Regions from separate parts of the Planococcus antarcticus DSM 14505 genome, predicted to be linked through region 2. Evidence: riboswitches for the same ligand, from Rfam matches in the RefSeq annotation. Region 2 holds a riboswitch; each other region holds the start of a gene.
The links. Region 2 has a riboswitch for lysine ahead of BBH88_RS06165 (Na+/H+ antiporter NhaC family protein). Riboswitches for the same ligand answer to the same signal wherever they lie in the genome.
Positions count from the first base shown of each region.

Region 1 (5,797 bases), 230 kb from region 2:
TTTTTGCCGCAAAGCTGGGTTGACTTATGACCCGAAGAGCTGGGCACCGGAGCCTGGACAAAGAAAAGCGAAGGTGCCCGTTCAGCTCTGACAGGCATAAGACAGATCAGCAAAGCGGTCAATTTTTGCCGCAAAGCTGGGTTGACTTATGACCCGAAGAGCTGGGCACTTCCAATTAACTAAACGAGAATAAACATACCATATATTTTTCACATCTACTTAGGGGGTAAGCAGACCATGGCGAAAAAAGTATTAGTTTTAGGCGAAACACGTGAAGGCTCTTTGCGTAATGTCTCATTTGAAGCAATTGCGGCTGCCAAGAAAATTTCTGGCGGCGGAGAAGTAGTAGGAGTTTTACTCGGGGATTCGGTTGCTGATTTTGGCGCTGAATTGATCGCATATGGTGCAGACCGTGTTATAACGGTTGAGCATCCGCACTTGAAATCATACACATCTGATGGCTATGGCCAGGCATTTATGGCAGTTGTTGAGCAGGAAAGCCCAGAAGGCCTTGTCTTTGGCCATACAGCAGTTGGTAAAGACTTAGCACCGAAAATCGCTTCTAAATTACAGGCTGGACTGATTTCGGATGTAACGGATATTGAAGGCGAAGGCGCTGATGCAGTTTTCATCCGTCCGATTTTCTCTGGTAAAGCATTTGAAAAAGTGAAACTTAAAGAAGGCATCGATTTTATTACTGTGCGCGCGAACAATATTGCGCCTCTCGAAAAACAGGAACGTTCCGGCGATGTTAGCTCGTTGTCGGTAGACATCACGAATCTGCGTACGATCATCAAAAATGTAGTACGCAAATCAGCTGAAGGCGTCGATCTTTCTGAAGCGAAAGTTATTGTAGCCGGAGGACGTGGCGTTAAGAGTGCAGATGGATTCGAGCAATTGCACGAATTGGCGAATCTTCTTGGCGGTGCTGTTGGTGCATCCCGTGGAGCTTGTGACGCGGATTATTGCGATTATTCTCTTCAAATCGGACAGACAGGTAAAGTCGTAACGCCTGACCTGTATATCGCAGCTGGTATTTCTGGAGCAATCCAGCATATGGCTGGTATGTCCAACTCGAAAGTAATCGTAGCGATCAACAAAGATCCAGAGGCAAACATCTTCAAAGTAGCAGATTACGGCATTGTCGGAGACTTGTTCGAAGTTATTCCAATGCTGACAGAAGAATTTAAGAAAGTAATGTAATGGTAAGAAACGTCTAATCGCTAAATTGTTAAACTTAAACAGGTGGAGAGAGATTACACATTTTCTTCGCCTGTTTTTAATTTGTAGTTTTTAGTAGGTCTTGACTCGTTTTGTTTTCATCTTGCCGGTTGCTTGAAGTGCAGGACGACTCCTGCGGAATAGTGAAACAACTGAGACCCCGCAGGAAGCGAGCGCCAAAACGGAAAGCACCAGTTTAAGCTCCTTGCCTATTCTTTTCACCTGAGCATCTACAAAAACGCTACTTGACTAAAGATGAGAGAGCGTTCACCGAAACGAAAAGCATGCTAATATCCGTTTAACGCCACTACCTAACGGGTACTTGGGGAGTAGGCAAAAAAATGGCTAGTGTTTTTAACGCATGTTATACTCTGTATATAGTTTGGTTTAATCATAAGGAGGAATTATTCATGGCAATCGTACACGGTACAGATCAGAACTTTTCACAAGAAGTATCAGAAGGACTCGTTTTAGTAGATTTTTGGGCAACTTGGTGCGGACCATGTAAAATGATCGCTCCAGTGCTGGAAGAGTTAGATGCTGAAATGAGCGATAAAGTTAAAATCGTAAAAGTTGATGTCGATCAAAACCAGGAAACTGCTGGAAATTACGGCATTATGTCAATTCCGACTTTGTTATTTCTAAAAGACGGAGAGACAGTTGATAAAGTGGTTGGTTTCAGACCAAAAGAAGCATTAGCTGAAATGGTTGAAAAACACGCATAATTCTTAACCGGGTCCAGTGATGGTACCCGGTTTTTTAATAGGGTGAGATAAAAAATGGCTAACGAATTGATTCAACACAAACTGGCAATATTGCCTGATCAACCAGGTTGTTATTTGATGAAAGATCGCCAAAATACCGTTATTTATGTCGGAAAGGCGAAAGTTCTCAAAAACCGCGTGCGTTCTTATTTTACGGGCAGTCACGACACAAAAACACAGCGTTTGGTCAATGAAATCGAGGATTTTGAGTATATCGTCACGTCTTCTGATAAAGAAGCGCTAATTCTCGAATTGAATTTGATCAAGAAATACGATCCGAAATATAACATTATGCTGAAGGATGATAAAAGCTACCCATATCTGAAGATCACAGGAGAGCGCCATCCGAAGCTGATTACGACCAGACAGGTCAAAAAAGATAAAGGAAAATATTTTGGCCCTTATCCGAATGCATACGCTGCAGCAGAGACAAAAAAATTACTGGACCGTCTATATCCGTTGCGAAAATGTCACACGATGCCTGACCGAGTTTGCCTGTATTACCACCTGGGTCAATGTCTGGCACCTTGTGTTAAGCCGGTTGAAAAAGAGACTTATAAGGAACTAATCGACGGCATCACAAAATTTCTTAACGGCGGATTCCGTGAAGTAAAGCATCAATTGGTCGAAAAGATGTCGCAAGCATCCGAAAACCTGGAATTTGAACGGGCTAAGGAATACCGTGATCAAATCTCAATGATTGAGACTGTTATGGAAAAACAGAAAATGGCGATGAACGATTTTACCAACCGTGACGTTTTTGCTTATGCAGTCGACAAAGGCTGGATGTGCGTGCAAGTGTTTTTTGTGCGCCAAGGCAAATTAATAGAACGTGACGTCTCGCTGTTTCCACTGTACCGAGATCCGGAAGAGGAATTTTTAACTTATCTCGGTCAGTTTTATGAAAAAGCCAACCATGTAAAACCAAGTGAAATTCTGCTACCGGAAGCGGATGACCCTGATATGCTGAAAGAGTGGCTCGGGGTGCGTGTGCTGGTTCCACAGCGCGGAAAGAAAAAGGACCTGGTGGCGTTGGCAAAGAAAAATGCTGATATCGCCATTAAGGAAAAATTTCAGTTATTGGAGCGGCAGGAAGAACGGACGATTGGAGCATGTGCAGACTTGGGTGAAGCGATGAACATCGAAACACCGTTGCGCATCGAAGCTTTCGATAACTCGCACATTCAGGGAGCCGATGCAGTGTCTGCGATGATTACGTTCATTGACGGCAAGCCTTCCAAAAAAGATTACCGTAAATACAAAACGCGGAATGCTTCCAAGCCTGATGATTATGCGGCAATGCGTGAGGTTATCCGTCGGCGTTACTCGCGTGTCTTAAAAGATGGCTTGCCTTTGCCTGACCTAATCGTCATTGATGGCGGCAAAGGACAGATGGAATCAGCGCGTGAAATCCTTGAAGATGAACTGGGATTATCAATTCCGATTGCCGGTCTTGCAAAAGACGCAAAACACCAAACTTCTCAATTGCTATATGGGTCTCCGGCTGAAATTGTGCCGCTGAAGCGGACCAGTGAAGCTTTTTACTTGTTGCAGCGGATTCAGGATGAAGTGCACCGCTTTGTTATAACCTTCCATCGTCAGCTGCGCGGCAAAAACTCGATTCAATCGGCGCTTGACGGACTTGAAGGAGTGGGGCCGAAGCGGAAACAGCAGCTGTTAAAGCATTTCGGATCTGTCAAAAAAATCAAAGAAGCTTCAGTAGAAGAAATCAAACAGGCCGGCATGCCTAAAGCTCTGGCGTTGACCATTGAACAATATTTTGCAGAGGATATATTGCCAAGCGAATCATAACATGTTATTGTAAAAGAATATTTAGATCACTTGGAAAAGTGATGATAGAGGTGCGAACGTCAATAGTAAGCATTCGGAGATTTGCAGAATCTGAGACGAATGGTGAAAGGGGCGGTCGCCGAAGTGTGCCTGTAACTGCTATAGCGCATGCTGGTTCTGCATTTAAGAGGTGCAGAGCTGTCAGAGTCAATCTCTGGAGGGCTATCTCACATGGGCGTTTTTCGTGCATGACAAAAGAGGTGGTTTGCCGCGGTTGCGGTAAACCACCTCTTTTTGTGTCTGGCTATGTTGTCTTTAAGGCATCATGGTCAGCCATTTTGAGGGCCACATACTGAATGTGGGAGTGAATGGAATGAAAACGATCGTCATGAAGTTTGGAGGGACGTCTGTCGCGACTCCAGAAAAAATCATTAGTGTAGCGAAGAGGGCCATTCGTGAAAAAGAACAGAGGAAACGCGTCGTCATTGTTGTTTCGGCAATGGGCAAGACGACTGACACCCTGCTCGGACTAGCAGGAGAAATTTCTTCAGAGCCACCAAAGCGAGAAATGGATATGTTACTAGCAACTGGGGAGCAAGTCACCATTTCTTTATTGGCAATGGCTTTTAAAAAGCTAGGTCATGAAGCATTGTCTTTTACCGGCTGGCAGGCGGGAATTGAAACTGAATCCGTGCCGCGCAATGCCCGTATCGAAAAGATCCATACCGAGCGCCTTGAACGTGTACTAGAAAATGGCTATTTTTGCGTTGTTGCTGGCTTTCAAGGAGTCGATAAAATTGGCAATATCACAACGCTTGGCAGGGGCGGATCCGATACGACGGCTGTTGCGCTTGCCGCTGCTTTGAAAGCGGAGAAATGTGAGATCTACACAGATGTCAACGGCGTCTATACATCCGATCCACGACATGTCACAGGTGCTCGCAAGCTACAACAAATTTCTTATGATGAAATGCTGGAACTCGCTAATTTGGGTGCGGGTGTCTTGCACCCACGGGCGGTCGAGTTTGCAAAAAACAATCATGTTCCATTATCCGTCAGAGCGAGTTATTCAGATGAGCCTGGCACAATCATACAAGAGGTGATCACTGTGGAGAAAAACTTAATCGTCAGAGGCGTCGCGTTTGAAACAGGAATCGCACGTGTAACCGTAACCTATAAAAAGCCATTTAACGGATCCTTGGCTAATATTTTTACAAAGCTTGCTGAACATCAGATAGACGTAGACATTATCGTCCAAAGCATTAGCGATGAATTTCCACCATCCGTGTCTTTTTCCATCAGCCAGGAAAGCCTTGAAGAAACACGCCGTGTCTTGATAGAAGCCAAAGAAGAAATTGGCTTCTTGTCGCTGAATGTTGAAGTAGGTTTGTCGAAAGTGTCGATTGTCGGCTCTGGCATGGTATCGAATCCTGGAGTAGCGGCACGGATGTTCGATGTACTAAGAAGTGAAGAGATTCAAGTGAAAATGGTCAGTACCTCAGAGATTAAAATTTCGGTGGTTGTGCCGGAAGTAGATATGAACAAGTCGGCAAATGCGTTGCACGAGGCGTACGGACTTTCTGAAGTTTAGCTAAGCTGAGGAATGCTCATCTACAGTTAAAATGACGGTTCGTGAAAATATTCACAAAACGTTCAAATTCTCAATGGCAATATTACAATAATACATGCGGCAGTAGAATAGGACAGTTTAGACATAAAAAGCGATTCTCAATTAGAGAATCGCTTTTTAGTAAGATTCTATTAAAACGGTTACATTCCAATGTGTTTTGCTAGTGATAGGGCGTCCCGTACCCTCTAAATGCTTGGTAACTATCTGTTTAAAAGAGTTTCGTTGCCTTGACGCTCCAAGAGGGTGGGAGTACAATAAATATGTCATATTATTGTATCATGATGGTGTGCGGCTTCAGTTGCTTTTGCAATATATTGCCTGCTCTGGACGCTGCCAATTAATGTTTTGAGGGGGGTAAAATTTTGAATAACAATCGTGAATTTTTAATGCG
Region 1 covers NZ_CP016534.2:1,466,912-1,472,708, forward strand. Annotated here, with positions in the region: gene BBH88_RS07355 (electron transfer flavoprotein subunit alpha/FixB family protein) at 238-1,203, shown strand; gene trxA (thioredoxin) at 1,632-1,946, shown strand; gene uvrC (excinuclease ABC subunit UvrC) at 2,001-3,797, shown strand; lysine riboswitch at 3,835-4,009, shown strand; gene BBH88_RS07370 (aspartate kinase) at 4,150-5,367, shown strand; gene BBH88_RS07375 (succinate dehydrogenase cytochrome b558 subunit) at 5,769-5,797, shown strand, end outside.
Region 1: linked by a shared signal. The riboswitch ahead of BBH88_RS07370 (aspartate kinase) and the one ahead of BBH88_RS06165 (Na+/H+ antiporter NhaC family protein) in region 2 are both predicted to bind lysine.

Region 2 (5,797 bases):
GCAAACATGTCAGCAGTACCTGCAGTCCGATTTGTTTCGATGACGTAGCAAAGTGTTCGTGTAACGATGGGATCAACGCTGTCCCACCAGGACTTGCTTTCAATGAGCTCTCGGAGAAAAGGAAAATCCTCCGTCGTTAACTGCTTTTTCATTTTCTCCAATAAAGCAATCGCCGCATATTGGTATTCCCGTTCCGGCAAGTTATAAAGTTTCCAAACTTCTTCTGCTAATTGTACCGGATCTGGCAGCCGGTGCTCTAGAAATTGCTCTTTCAGCAATGCATTCCGCAATGGGGTTTTAATGCCCAGAAAGTCGAACTGATTGCGCATATACGCAGACATCGGCACTGCCAATTCATCATTGCGATGGGCCTCAAATTTTTCAACGATTCCTCTATAGTCCTATATTTTCTTCACTATCATTTCATCTCCTCAACTTTTCTTGAAAAAAGTGTTGCACAGTCAAAAGAATGGAATGGAGGAACAGTTATTTAAATTTTATTACTGATGCCTCTCGGTATTTCTTAAGAATTTATTAACAGGCTTACACTTTTATCAGAACACAACATTTAATTTCTCTTTTTATTAAGCAACTAGCTTAGCATCGGCACGTTTACGGGCTGGGCAGAGCGATAAGACGGGTGATCTTTCCGGCTTATCGTGTGAGTCAAGCCTTAAGATGCCGCTGCGGCAAATAAGTGATTCTCAAAATCGACTTATAAAAGTAAAGCTGTTATGAAAATAGGACTTCGAAATCTCAATAGCTTGAAAGAATCTCTCTTTAAAAAAGACGTTCTATTTTTTCTATGCTATCATAAAATAATAACTAAAATGGAGGCGGGACGATGATTTATGTAGGATTGACGGGTTGGGGAGACCATCCGGATGTCTATAGCCCAGGCTCAAAGAAAACAGAAAAATTGATTGATTACAGCGCACATTTTCCGATTGTCGAACTGGATTCCTCTTTTTATGCGGTTCAACCTGAACGGAATATCCGGAAATGGATTGCCGAAACGCCTGAACAGTTCCAATTCGTGGTGAAAGCTTATCAGGGAATGACGGGACATCAACGTGGAGAAAATCCATTTGAGTCGCGTGACGACATGTTCGAATCATTTTGTAAATCCGTGCGGCCATTGAAAGAAGAAGGCAAGCTCGCAATGGTACTATTGCAATTTCCGCCATGGTTTGATTGCCAGAAAGAGAACGTCGAACAACTTCGGGAAATTACTGGACGTTTGACTGAATTTGACTTGGCGATAGAGTTTCGTCACCAGTCCTGGTATGCCAATGGGATGAGAGAAAAAACGCTGGATTTTCTGCGAGACAATAACCTGATTCATTCGGTCTGTGACGAACCTCAGGCAGGAGATGGCTCGATTCCGCTGGTACCCGTATCTTCGAGGGGAAATAAGGTGCTAGTGCGCATTCATGGGCGCAATGTCCATGGATGGCTGAATCCGGGACATGGGCAAAATTGGCGTGAAGTCCGTTACTTGTATGACTACAACAATGAAGAACTCGAGGAAATCAGCCATGCAGTCGAGTCATTGGCCGATACTACTGAGAATGTCTATGTTATCTTTAATAACAATTCAGGGGGCCATGCAGCAGGTGATGCGAAGGAGTTCCAGAAAATGAATGGATTATCCTTTGATGGGCTTTCGCCAAAGCAGATGGATTTATTTGAAGGAGGATTTTAATGATTTTCTTAATCATGGCGTTTGTCGGTGTGATTTCCGGTATCGTAGGCGCTTTGATAGGACTGGGTGGAGGAGTCATACTGGTCCCGGCCTTGCTGTTTTTAGGCACAAGTTTCGCATTTTTTCCTGAGCTTTCCCCGCAAAAAATTGTTGGCTTATCCGTTATCATGATGATTTTCACAGGACTTTCTTCCACTTTAGCCTATATGAAAGTTCGGACAGTCGATTATAAAAGTGGCCTTATATTCTTTGCGGGAAGCGCGCCGGGAACGGTGATTGGCGCTTTTGTCAATAAAAACCTGGATCTGCCTTCATTCAATCTATACTTTGGTATTCTTCTCGTTTTTCTATCCTTGCTTTTGATGATGCGTGATCACCTGAAGGCTGTTCACTGGTTTGTTGATAATGGGCGCAAGACGACGTTTACGGACAATGAGGACAAGCAATACATTTACGGCTATCCCATTTGGTTTGCGTTGATACTGACATTTTTTGTTGGATTTGCTTCAGGACTGTTCGGTATAGGTGGGGGATCGATTATTGTGCCAGCCATGATTCTCTTATTCTTGTTTCCTCCTCACGTGGCGATTGGTACATCGATGTTCATGGTTTTTTTATCGGCTCTTGTCAATTCGGTCACTCACATTGCATTGGGTCATGTACCATGGATTTATACGATTGCAGTTATTCCAGGTGCATACATCGGTGCAAAAATTGGAGCAAGGTTAAACAAACGCCTCGATTCGGAAATGTTGGTGACGATTTTACGGATTGTGCTCCTGGTTCTAGGACTGCGATCAATTTACGAAGGAATATTCAGTTCTTAAAGAGGTGTTTTTATGAACAAAACCATTCATATTTATCATACAAATGATTTGCATAGCCATTTCACAAACTGGCCCCGTATCAAGTCTTTTTTAGCTGAACGGAAAAGATGGCATGAAGAAGAAGGAGATGTCTGTTTGATACTGGACATTGGCGACCACGTGGATCGTTCGCATCCCTATACAGAAGGCACTGCCGGCAAAGGCAATGTTCAGCTGTTGAACGAAGCGGAATACGATGCAGTGACAATTGGTAATAATGAAGGCATCACGCTGTCAAAAGATGAATTGGATGATTTGTACGTCCAGGCTGATTTTAAAGTTGTGGTGTCAAATTTATTCGATTTGGAAGGCAATCGGCCAGACTGGGCAAAACCTTATCACATCATCCACGCAAAAAACGGAATGCGTATCGGTTTGGTAGGAGCGACTGCTGAATTTACTCCTTTTTACCGTAAGCTGGGCTGGCAAATCACCGATGCGAAACAGTCAATCATTCAGGCAGTAGAAGAAATAAAAGAAGAGACAGATTTGATCGTCTGTTTGTCGCATCTTGGTATCAAAGAAGACGAGCTTTTGGTGGACCTCTGCCCGCAAATCAATATTATTTTAGGCGCTCATACGCATCATGTATTCCATGATGGGAAATGGCAAGGGGATACACTGCTTGGAGCTGCCGGCAAATTTGGATTCTATGTTGGACACATCGCTGTAGAAAACGCATTTGAAAAATCTTCGGCACAGTTGATTGAGACTTCCCGATTACATGAAGTGGAACAAGGATTCGATGAATTTCTGGTTGAGCAAGGGAAAATACAAATGGAAGAGTTAATTTTTCACAGCACAAAGGTCTTGAAAGCGGAATGGTTTAAGGATTCGGAGTTGGGAACTTTATTTGGTAGGGCGATGCTGGAGTTTGCAGAAGCAGATTGTGCCTTATTCAATGCGGGAATTTTCATGGAAGACATGCCTGAAGGTTGTCTGACTCGTTACGATTTTCACAAGATGCTGCCTCATCCAATCAACCCTTGCCTGGTCGAGTTAAGCGGTGCAGAATTAAAGGAGATATACCTGCAATCCTTGAACGCAGAATGGCCACAGCTCGAACTCAAGGGTATGGGATTCCGGGGAGTCGTGTTCGGCAAGATGCTTCATTTGAATATGGAAATCATTGATCACCGATTTTATATCAATGGACAACTGGCGGTGCATGACCAGATTTACCGGTTGATCACATTAGATATGCTGACGTTTGGCTATTTTTTCCCAAGCCTGAAACGGGCTGCTAAGACATACTTTATGCCAGAGTTTCTTCGGGATGTCTTCAGTGGATATTTTCATAGTAAAGCCTTGAAGTAGAAGAAATGTTCAGAGTATACCGGCAGTTGATTTTGAGCTGATTTTGGGCTATGCTAACAAGGAAATATATATTGGTGGGTAGAGGCTGCAGAACTAATCAGTAAGATGCGCGAGTTTGACCGCGTGGAACGCATCTGAAAGGAAGTTTTGCCGAAATCGATTTTCTGAGGTCTAGGGAGATGGATTGGGGTCATTCTGAACAAGAATGTCACTGTCATTTAAGTAGAAGCTTAAATGGAGAGCTACAGGGTTGTTTGACGTTTTAACGCACAGACGAATTGTAGAAGGCTGACTTATCCAACTGGAGAAGTCAGTTTTTTTTCTCGTTTTTCACCCATCAAAAAAGAGGAGGAATTTTTATGGAAAATACGATTTTTTCGATTTTGCCGCCGATCATTGCAATCGTTATGGTGCTCTTAACGCGCCGTGTGCTATTGTCACTGGGCACCGGTATTGTTGCAGCAGCTATTATCCTGACATGGTTTGCGCCGCTTGAAGCTTTACAGGAGCTTGTGACATCATTTGCTATTATTTTTTGGAACGAAGGCTTCAATGCTTACAATGTCTTTATCATTCTTTTTCTGTTATTGCTAGGCATTATTACAGCATTCGTTAGTTTGTCGGGAGGCGGCCACGCTTTCGCTGAATGGGCTTCGACTCGTATCAAGTCAAGAACAGGGGCAAAAGTTCTGACAGTCGTTCTTGGAATGATTATCTTTATCGATGATTATTTCAACGCCTTGACAGTGGGGCAAGTAGCGCGCCCAATTACGGACCGTTACAAAGTTTCACGTGCCAAGCTTGCTTACTTTATCGATTCCACTGCCGCACCTGTCTGTGTAGTATCTCCGGTATCAAGCTGGGGTGCAGCCATCATTGGCATCATTGCAACCATCCTGGCCAGCCAGACCTTCGTTGAGTATTCCGCGCTGGAAGCTTTCCTATGGATGGCACCAATGAATTTCTATGTAGTCGCTTCGCTAGCTATCGTCTTTTTTGTCGCTATCCGCGATGTCGATTTTGGTGAAATGAAGAAGCACGAAGTGCTTGCGATTACTGAGGGGCAACTTTTTGATCCTAAAAAAACAATTCCAGGTGAAATGAAAGAAGAGTTTCCAACCCATTCACATGGCCATGTTAGAGATTTATTGCTGCCGATTTTATTATTGATTGTTGGTACAGTAGGGGCAATGATTTGGACCGGCTATCGGAATGCGGATCAAGTATTCGATATTTGGTTGATTTTCGAAAACACTGACGTGCCATCTTCATTATTAACAGGTGGTGTGTTAGGGGCATTGATGTCAATTATCCTTTACGTTACGCAAATGAAGAAAAATAAAACAGCTAATGTAGGATGGATTGGCAAAGGCATCTGGGCAGGCATCAAATCAATGATGGGCGCTGTGTTGATTCTAATTTTTGCCTGGTCATTGACTTCATTGATCGGATCCCTTGAAACGGGGGCTTACTTGGCAAATGTCGTTTCTGAAGGCAATGTACCGACATCTATTTTGCCGGTTCTATTGTTCGTCTTAGCCGGCATCATGGCTTTCTCTACAGGAACGTCATGGGGATCATTTGGTATCCTTTTACCGATTTCAGGAACGATCATGATTGAAGCCGATCCATCCTTGTTGTTGCCTGCATTGTCAGCTGTTTTAGCAGGAGCGGTATTCGGGGATCATTGTTCACCGATTTCCGATACGACGATTCTATCGTCCACTGGAGCGGGAAGCAATCATATGGATCATGTCTTAACACAAATTCCATATGCGTTGACGGCTGCGGGTATTGCAGCGATAGGGTATATTGTCATAGGCTTTACTGGTTCACTGCTAATCTCTTTAGGGGTGGTTGTAGCGGTCCTGACGGTACTTTTCATTGTCTGGTCAAAGCGGACAACTAT
Region 2 covers NZ_CP016534.2:1,236,469-1,242,265, forward strand. Annotated here, with positions in the region: gene BBH88_RS06145 (DNA alkylation repair protein) at 1-341, opposite strand, end outside; gene BBH88_RS06150 (DUF72 domain-containing protein) at 845-1,705, shown strand; gene BBH88_RS06155 (sulfite exporter TauE/SafE family protein) at 1,705-2,532, shown strand; gene BBH88_RS06160 (bifunctional metallophosphatase/5'-nucleotidase) at 2,545-3,888, shown strand; lysine riboswitch at 3,960-4,141, shown strand; gene BBH88_RS06165 (Na+/H+ antiporter NhaC family protein) at 4,248-5,797, shown strand, end outside.

Region 3 (5,797 bases), 1.7 Mb from region 2:
TCGATTTTGATAAATCGAGCCAAAGCGCCGGCTGGATCAAGGAACTGAACGAAGAGCATATTCCCGAATCCGATGAATATGGCATTGCTTCATTTGTCTACCGGAGCAAAAAACCGTTCCATCCAGAACGGCTGATGGAATGGATATTGGAATGGCCAGTGGAAGTTGTTCGTGCCAAAGGCTTTTTGTGGCTTGCAACAAGAACTGAAGCGGCGGTTTTATTGTCACAGGCCGGGCCATCGCTTGGCATTGAGCATGCAGGCCAATGGGATCTGGAAAATGGCGTTAAAATGACCGAGTTGGTGATGATTGGCATTGACATGGACCAAGCAGGTATAGTCAAAGAGCTGGATCAGTGTTTGCTGACAGATGAAGAAGAGACACAGGATTGGACAACATTCCATGATCCACTGCCAGGATTTCAATTACTTTCTTGAGGAGGAAAAACGATGAGAGTCAATATAACATTAGCATGCACAGAAACCGGGGACCGAAATTACAACACAACGAAAAATAAGCGGACAAACCCGGAACGCATTGAATTGAAAAAATACAGTCCACGTCTCAAGAAGGTCACGATTCACCGTGAGACGAAATAATTTTTTGTGAAATATAAATCGTAATAATTACTTTTAGGAGGTAGAAGAATGGCTAAAAAATCAAAAGTTGCACGTCATAAAAAGCAGCAGGCAATGGTTGAACGATATGCAGAACTGCGTCAGGAACTGAAAGAAAAAGGTGACTTTCAGGCATTGGCAAATTTGCCGAAAGATTCATCTCCAGTCCGTTTAAATAATCGCTGCGGTGTGACAGGGAGACCACGCGGCTTTATGCGCAAGTTCGGCATGTCGCGGATCGTTTTTAGGGATTTGGCGCATAAAGGCCAGATTCCCGGTGTTAAAAAGGCCAGTTGGTAGAGCGATCTTTCATGTCTTTTCTTTCTAAAAAATTTAAAAGAATGGAAACTGTCGACTAGCAGCACATTCCCATCACGGTGAGCAGTGGTGTTGCGGCTTATGAATCTGGAGATAATGTGGAAAGTTTGTTGTCGCTTGCTCATGGTTTTCTCTACAAAGCTAAGGCTAGTAGCAGAAATTGCGTCATTGGAAACTAATACAGAACTGCACCGTACATCCGTCTTTGAGGCGGATGTATTTTTTTGCGGAAAAACGGTAAATAAACCCATTACAATCCTCGGTTCAAAGGCTATAATAAAGGCATAAAAAAATATCTTTGCCTTTGGAGGTTCTGATGGAAAAATACAATCGATTGCTGGGTGAACGGGTGATAGCAGATAAGGCATTAGTTGCTCAGTTAATTCATGAAGAAGCGGTCAAACACACTCCCCTTGAGCAATTGCTAGAGCATAAGGAATTAGTGGAGGTCGTCAAAGCAGCCAGAGCCGATTTTGTGGAATTGCTTGGAGAATCCATCATCAATAGCTGTGACGAGGAAAAAGTGCTTGCAGGTATCGCAGCTTGGGGAGAAGCGACAGGGAACTTCTTTTTTGAAAACAATATGGCATTGGATGATGCTATGGCGGAAACCTCGCTTTACCGCAAACACATCGGAAAAATCATTAAGACAGAAGCGATTCATAAAAAAATGGACCTTCCGCTTCTTTTTAATGTCATGGAGTTTTTCCATTCATTGCTGGATCATGCAGTATATTCGTATACAAATACTTACACGGGTTCGTATCAGCGGAAATTGAAATCGGCAAGAAAGGAATTTCTTGAACTGTCAGCACCGGTCGTCCCTGTCAGTGATCAGATTGCCATTTTGCCGTTAGTAGGCAGTATTGAAATTGACCGTGCCCGCTATATTCTGGAGAAGACACTGCTATCCGCCAATCAGCTGAAAATCAAGATGCTCATTGTAGATCTGTCGGGAGTGGTACGGGTAGACTCGATGGTGGCGGAACAAATTATCAAAATTGTCCAGTCGCTGAAGCTAGTTGGGGTACGGTCCATTCTGACTGGCATCCGACCCGAAATCGCCAGAACGTTGGCTGAAATTGGCGTCGATTTAAAAGACCTAGAAATTGGCGGCAGCTTAAAGCGGGTTTTGGAACAGATGAAAGATAACGAATTTAAAAAACGTTGAAGCCCGAGGGCTTCAACGTTTTTTTGTGATGAACTTAGTTAGTAACAGCCTCTGAATGCAGATCTGGCAATGATTTACGCAATGCTGAGGCTTCTTCTTCGGTCAATGAAAGCATCGGCAAGCGTACACCACCTACCTGGACACCGGTCATGTTGAGCGCTGCTTTGACCGGAGACGGATTTGGCGCAGCGAACAATGCTTTCATGGTCGGCAATAAACGTCTATGGATAGCCGCTGCTGTTTTTACGTCACCTGTTTTAAAGCTAGTAATCATGTCCTGCATAGCGCTGCCGATAATATGTGCAGACACTGAGACGATACCAGTTCCGCCGATTGACAGCATCGGTAAAGTCAGACTGTCATCACCGCTGTAGACAGAAAAAGATGCCGCTGTTTTTTCAATGATTTCTGCAGTTGCATCTAAGTCGCCGCTCGCTTCTTTGACAGAAACAATGTTGTCAATCTTGGACAGGCGGATAATCGTCGCTGGGGACATAGTGACCACGCTGCGCCCTGGAATATTGTAAAGCATGACTGGCAGACGTGTAGACTGGGCAATTGCCTGGAAATGTTGGAACATACCTTCCTGTGACGGCTTGTTGTAATAAGGAGTGACCAACATGACGCCGTCAACGCCAGATTCTTCCGCTTGTCTCGTCAATGAAATGGATGCGCGCGTATTGTTTGAGCCGGTCCCTGCGATGACTGGGATTCTGCCGGCGACGATGTTGACGGTAAACTGGAACAACTCTACTTTTTCATCTGTTGATAAAGTCGGAGATTCACCTGTTGTTCCCGCGATGACAAGGGCATCTGAACCGTTCGCTATCAAATGCTCTATCAGTTTCTGAGTTGCCGGAAAGTCAATTTCTCCATGTTGATCGAATGGTGTTACCATTGCTGTAATTACTTGGCCGAAATTCATAAAAAACACACCCTTTTCTAATTTTTGTCGAAGCTTAGAGGTGAGGGGCCAGTCAGGAATGAACAAAAAAAGCAGCAACGAGGGGTCCCGTTGCTGCAGTAGAAACAATGTTTACCATTCGTTCCTGTGCATCAGATAGCCCTCCATATAGTTTCCTATATGACAGTCCTGCATTTGTTGAATGCAGACCCAGCGAACAGAAATATGAGATTTCCGCCACTTCGGCAAATCCCCCTTTCGGCAAACGTCAATGGATCTCATTGTCCTCGTTTTGCGTACTGGTGGTTTTTGCGCCTCTATCCTACTCCATGAAAGCTGGAGCAAGAAATATTTAATTAGCTGTACTATAACAAATTTCCCTGTCAATTACAAGATAGAGAATGTAAAATCTTACGAAAAAGGAGTGATCCGGGATGAACGAGCAGACCTATGAATACCAGTTGAACATCGTAACAGAGGGAAACCAGCAGGGCTTCACGGATTCTTTGCACCATAACCGATACGAACCGACACCCTATGAGCTGCTGGACAAGCTATTCCAGAATTATAGCCTGTCCTCTGGAGACAGACTGGTGGATGTGGGATGTGGAAAAGGTCGCTTAAACTTTTATGTGCATCATTTATTTGGTGCAAAAAGTGCAGGTATCGAAATGAATCCAGTGTTCTACACCGAAGCTCTCGAAAATAAAAAACGATATTTGAAAAAGCATGCTGCTGCGGAGTCTAGCATTAACTTTTATAATTGCTTGGCACAGGAATATTCGATCGTAGCACAAGACACTATATTTTATTTTTTTAACCCTTTTTCCGTGGAGATCTTTATTGCTTTTATCAATAAAATTTTAATCTCAGTCGAAACAAACTCACGGAAAGTAGAAGTGATCCTGTTTTTTGCCTCACAGGAATACAGCGACTTTTTGGAAACTAGCACCGTTTTTCAATTGATAAAAGAAATCCAACTGCCCGATTTCCATAAAAATCCGCGCGAACGATTTTTAATTTATCGTCTGCCTAAAATGGATTAGAACTAGGACGATAACGGGTATGTTTACAATAAAAACAGTTGCGAAACGAGGAACCTTTATGGAATGGAAAGACAGAAAAGCCAGTAGAAACGTTGAAGACAGAAGAGGGAAAGGTGGTGTAATAGTAGCAGGAGGCGGCATCGGCAGTATTTTGATTGTGCTGTTAGTAGCATTTTTAGGCGGTGACCCGGGTGTCATTCTTGATCAATCAAATGGATCATCAGTGTCGACTTCAAACCAGCTGTACGAGTCAACAGCGCAAGAAGAAGAGTTGGCTGAATTTGTTTCAGTCGTTTTGGCTGATACCGAACAGGCCTGGACGGAAGTATTCGAAGAAGAAGGAATGGAATATGTCGAGCCGACATTGGTGCTTTACAGCGGAAGTGTTGAGTCTGCATGTGGGACGGCAGGTGCAGCCGTCGGTCCATTTTATTGTCCAGGCGACTACAAACTTTATATTGATTTGAGTTTTTACAATGAACTACACACCCAATTTCAAGCACCAGGCGATTTTGCTATGGCCTATGTAGTGGCACACGAAGTCGGACACCACGTCCAGAATCTTCTTGGTGTCATGGAAGAAGTGCAGCCTCTCCGCAACCAACTAAGCGAAGAAGAATACAATAAAGTGCAAGTTCGCTTGGAACTGCAAGCTGATTATTTATGGGGTGTTTGGGCAAATCATGCACAAGGCATGGGCTATCTAGAAGAAGGCGACCTAGAAGAAGCACTGACAGCGGCAAGTGCTGTAGGAGACGACACCATTCAACAACGTGCGCGTGGTTACGTAGTACCCGAAAGTTTTACACACGGCAGTTCCGAACAACGCCAAAGATGGTTCAAAAAAGGCTTTAAGGCCGGCAATTTAAAAGAAGGCGACACATTTAAAGCGACTGATTTGTGAGTGTAAATATTGAACTGAAGAGTTAGCTATTTAACTATAATATTTGAAAAAGACGAGGAAATCTTTTCAAGCGAACACTTTGATCAACAAGAAGTGAACGCGTATCTGGTGTGATAGAACAAAGCTAGCATAGCGATACAAGAGAAGACAATTTTTTCGTCGTCTTTCACTCTTTCTTTTAAGTGTTTTCAAATGACTAATTGTTAAGATGTGGAGTAAACCAACGGAGACTCCAAGGGAGCAGCGAAGCAACATGGAAAGAAATCCACTCGGGCGTAAAGCCCGAGTTAGTTCGGTGCAAGCCCGCAGGAAAGCGGAGTTGGTTTGCGGAACGTCTTTTAAAACTATTAATTCACCTTACATAGAAATCACTTTTTCAAATGCGATTAAAAGGGTGGAGCATTGATATTTTTGCTGATGTGATTCATTATATAAAATAGACAGTCTTTTCATGTGAGGTGAAAAGAAATATAGTTCTGTGAAGGAAGTACAGCATGATGGATGACAATATCACACGCATAGAATACAACGGCAAAGAATTGATCCTAATCGGTACGGCACATGTTTCTAAAGCTAGTGCAGAGCAGGTTAAAGCTGTTATCGAAGCAGAGCAGCCGGATTCAGTGTGCATCGAACTCGATGCGCAGCGCTATGAATCGGTTACGCAAGGCAGCAAATGGAAAGAGACAGATATTTTCAAAGTGATCAAAGACAAAAAAGCTAGCTTGCTTTTGATGAACTTGGCGATTTCTTCTTTTCAAAATCGACTCGCAGATCAGTTCGGGATTAAACCCGGACAAGAAATGATTCAAGGAATCGCGTCTGCTAAAGAGGCAG
Region 3 covers NZ_CP016534.2:3,337,456-3,343,252, reverse strand. Annotated here, with positions in the region: gene BBH88_RS16400 (GTP-binding protein) at 1-437, shown strand, start outside; gene rpmG (50S ribosomal protein L33) at 450-599, shown strand; gene rpsN (30S ribosomal protein S14) at 648-917, shown strand; gene BBH88_RS20050 (hypothetical protein) at 995-1,114, shown strand; gene BBH88_RS16380 (STAS domain-containing protein) at 1,252-2,106, shown strand; gene dapA (4-hydroxy-tetrahydrodipicolinate synthase) at 2,141-3,031, opposite strand; lysine riboswitch at 3,160-3,338, opposite strand; gene BBH88_RS16370 (class I SAM-dependent methyltransferase) at 3,445-4,056, shown strand; gene ypfJ (KPN_02809 family neutral zinc metallopeptidase) at 4,115-4,960, shown strand; gene BBH88_RS16360 (TraB/GumN family protein) at 5,455-5,797, shown strand, end outside.
Region 3: linked by a shared signal. The riboswitch ahead of dapA (4-hydroxy-tetrahydrodipicolinate synthase) and the one ahead of BBH88_RS06165 (Na+/H+ antiporter NhaC family protein) in region 2 are both predicted to bind lysine.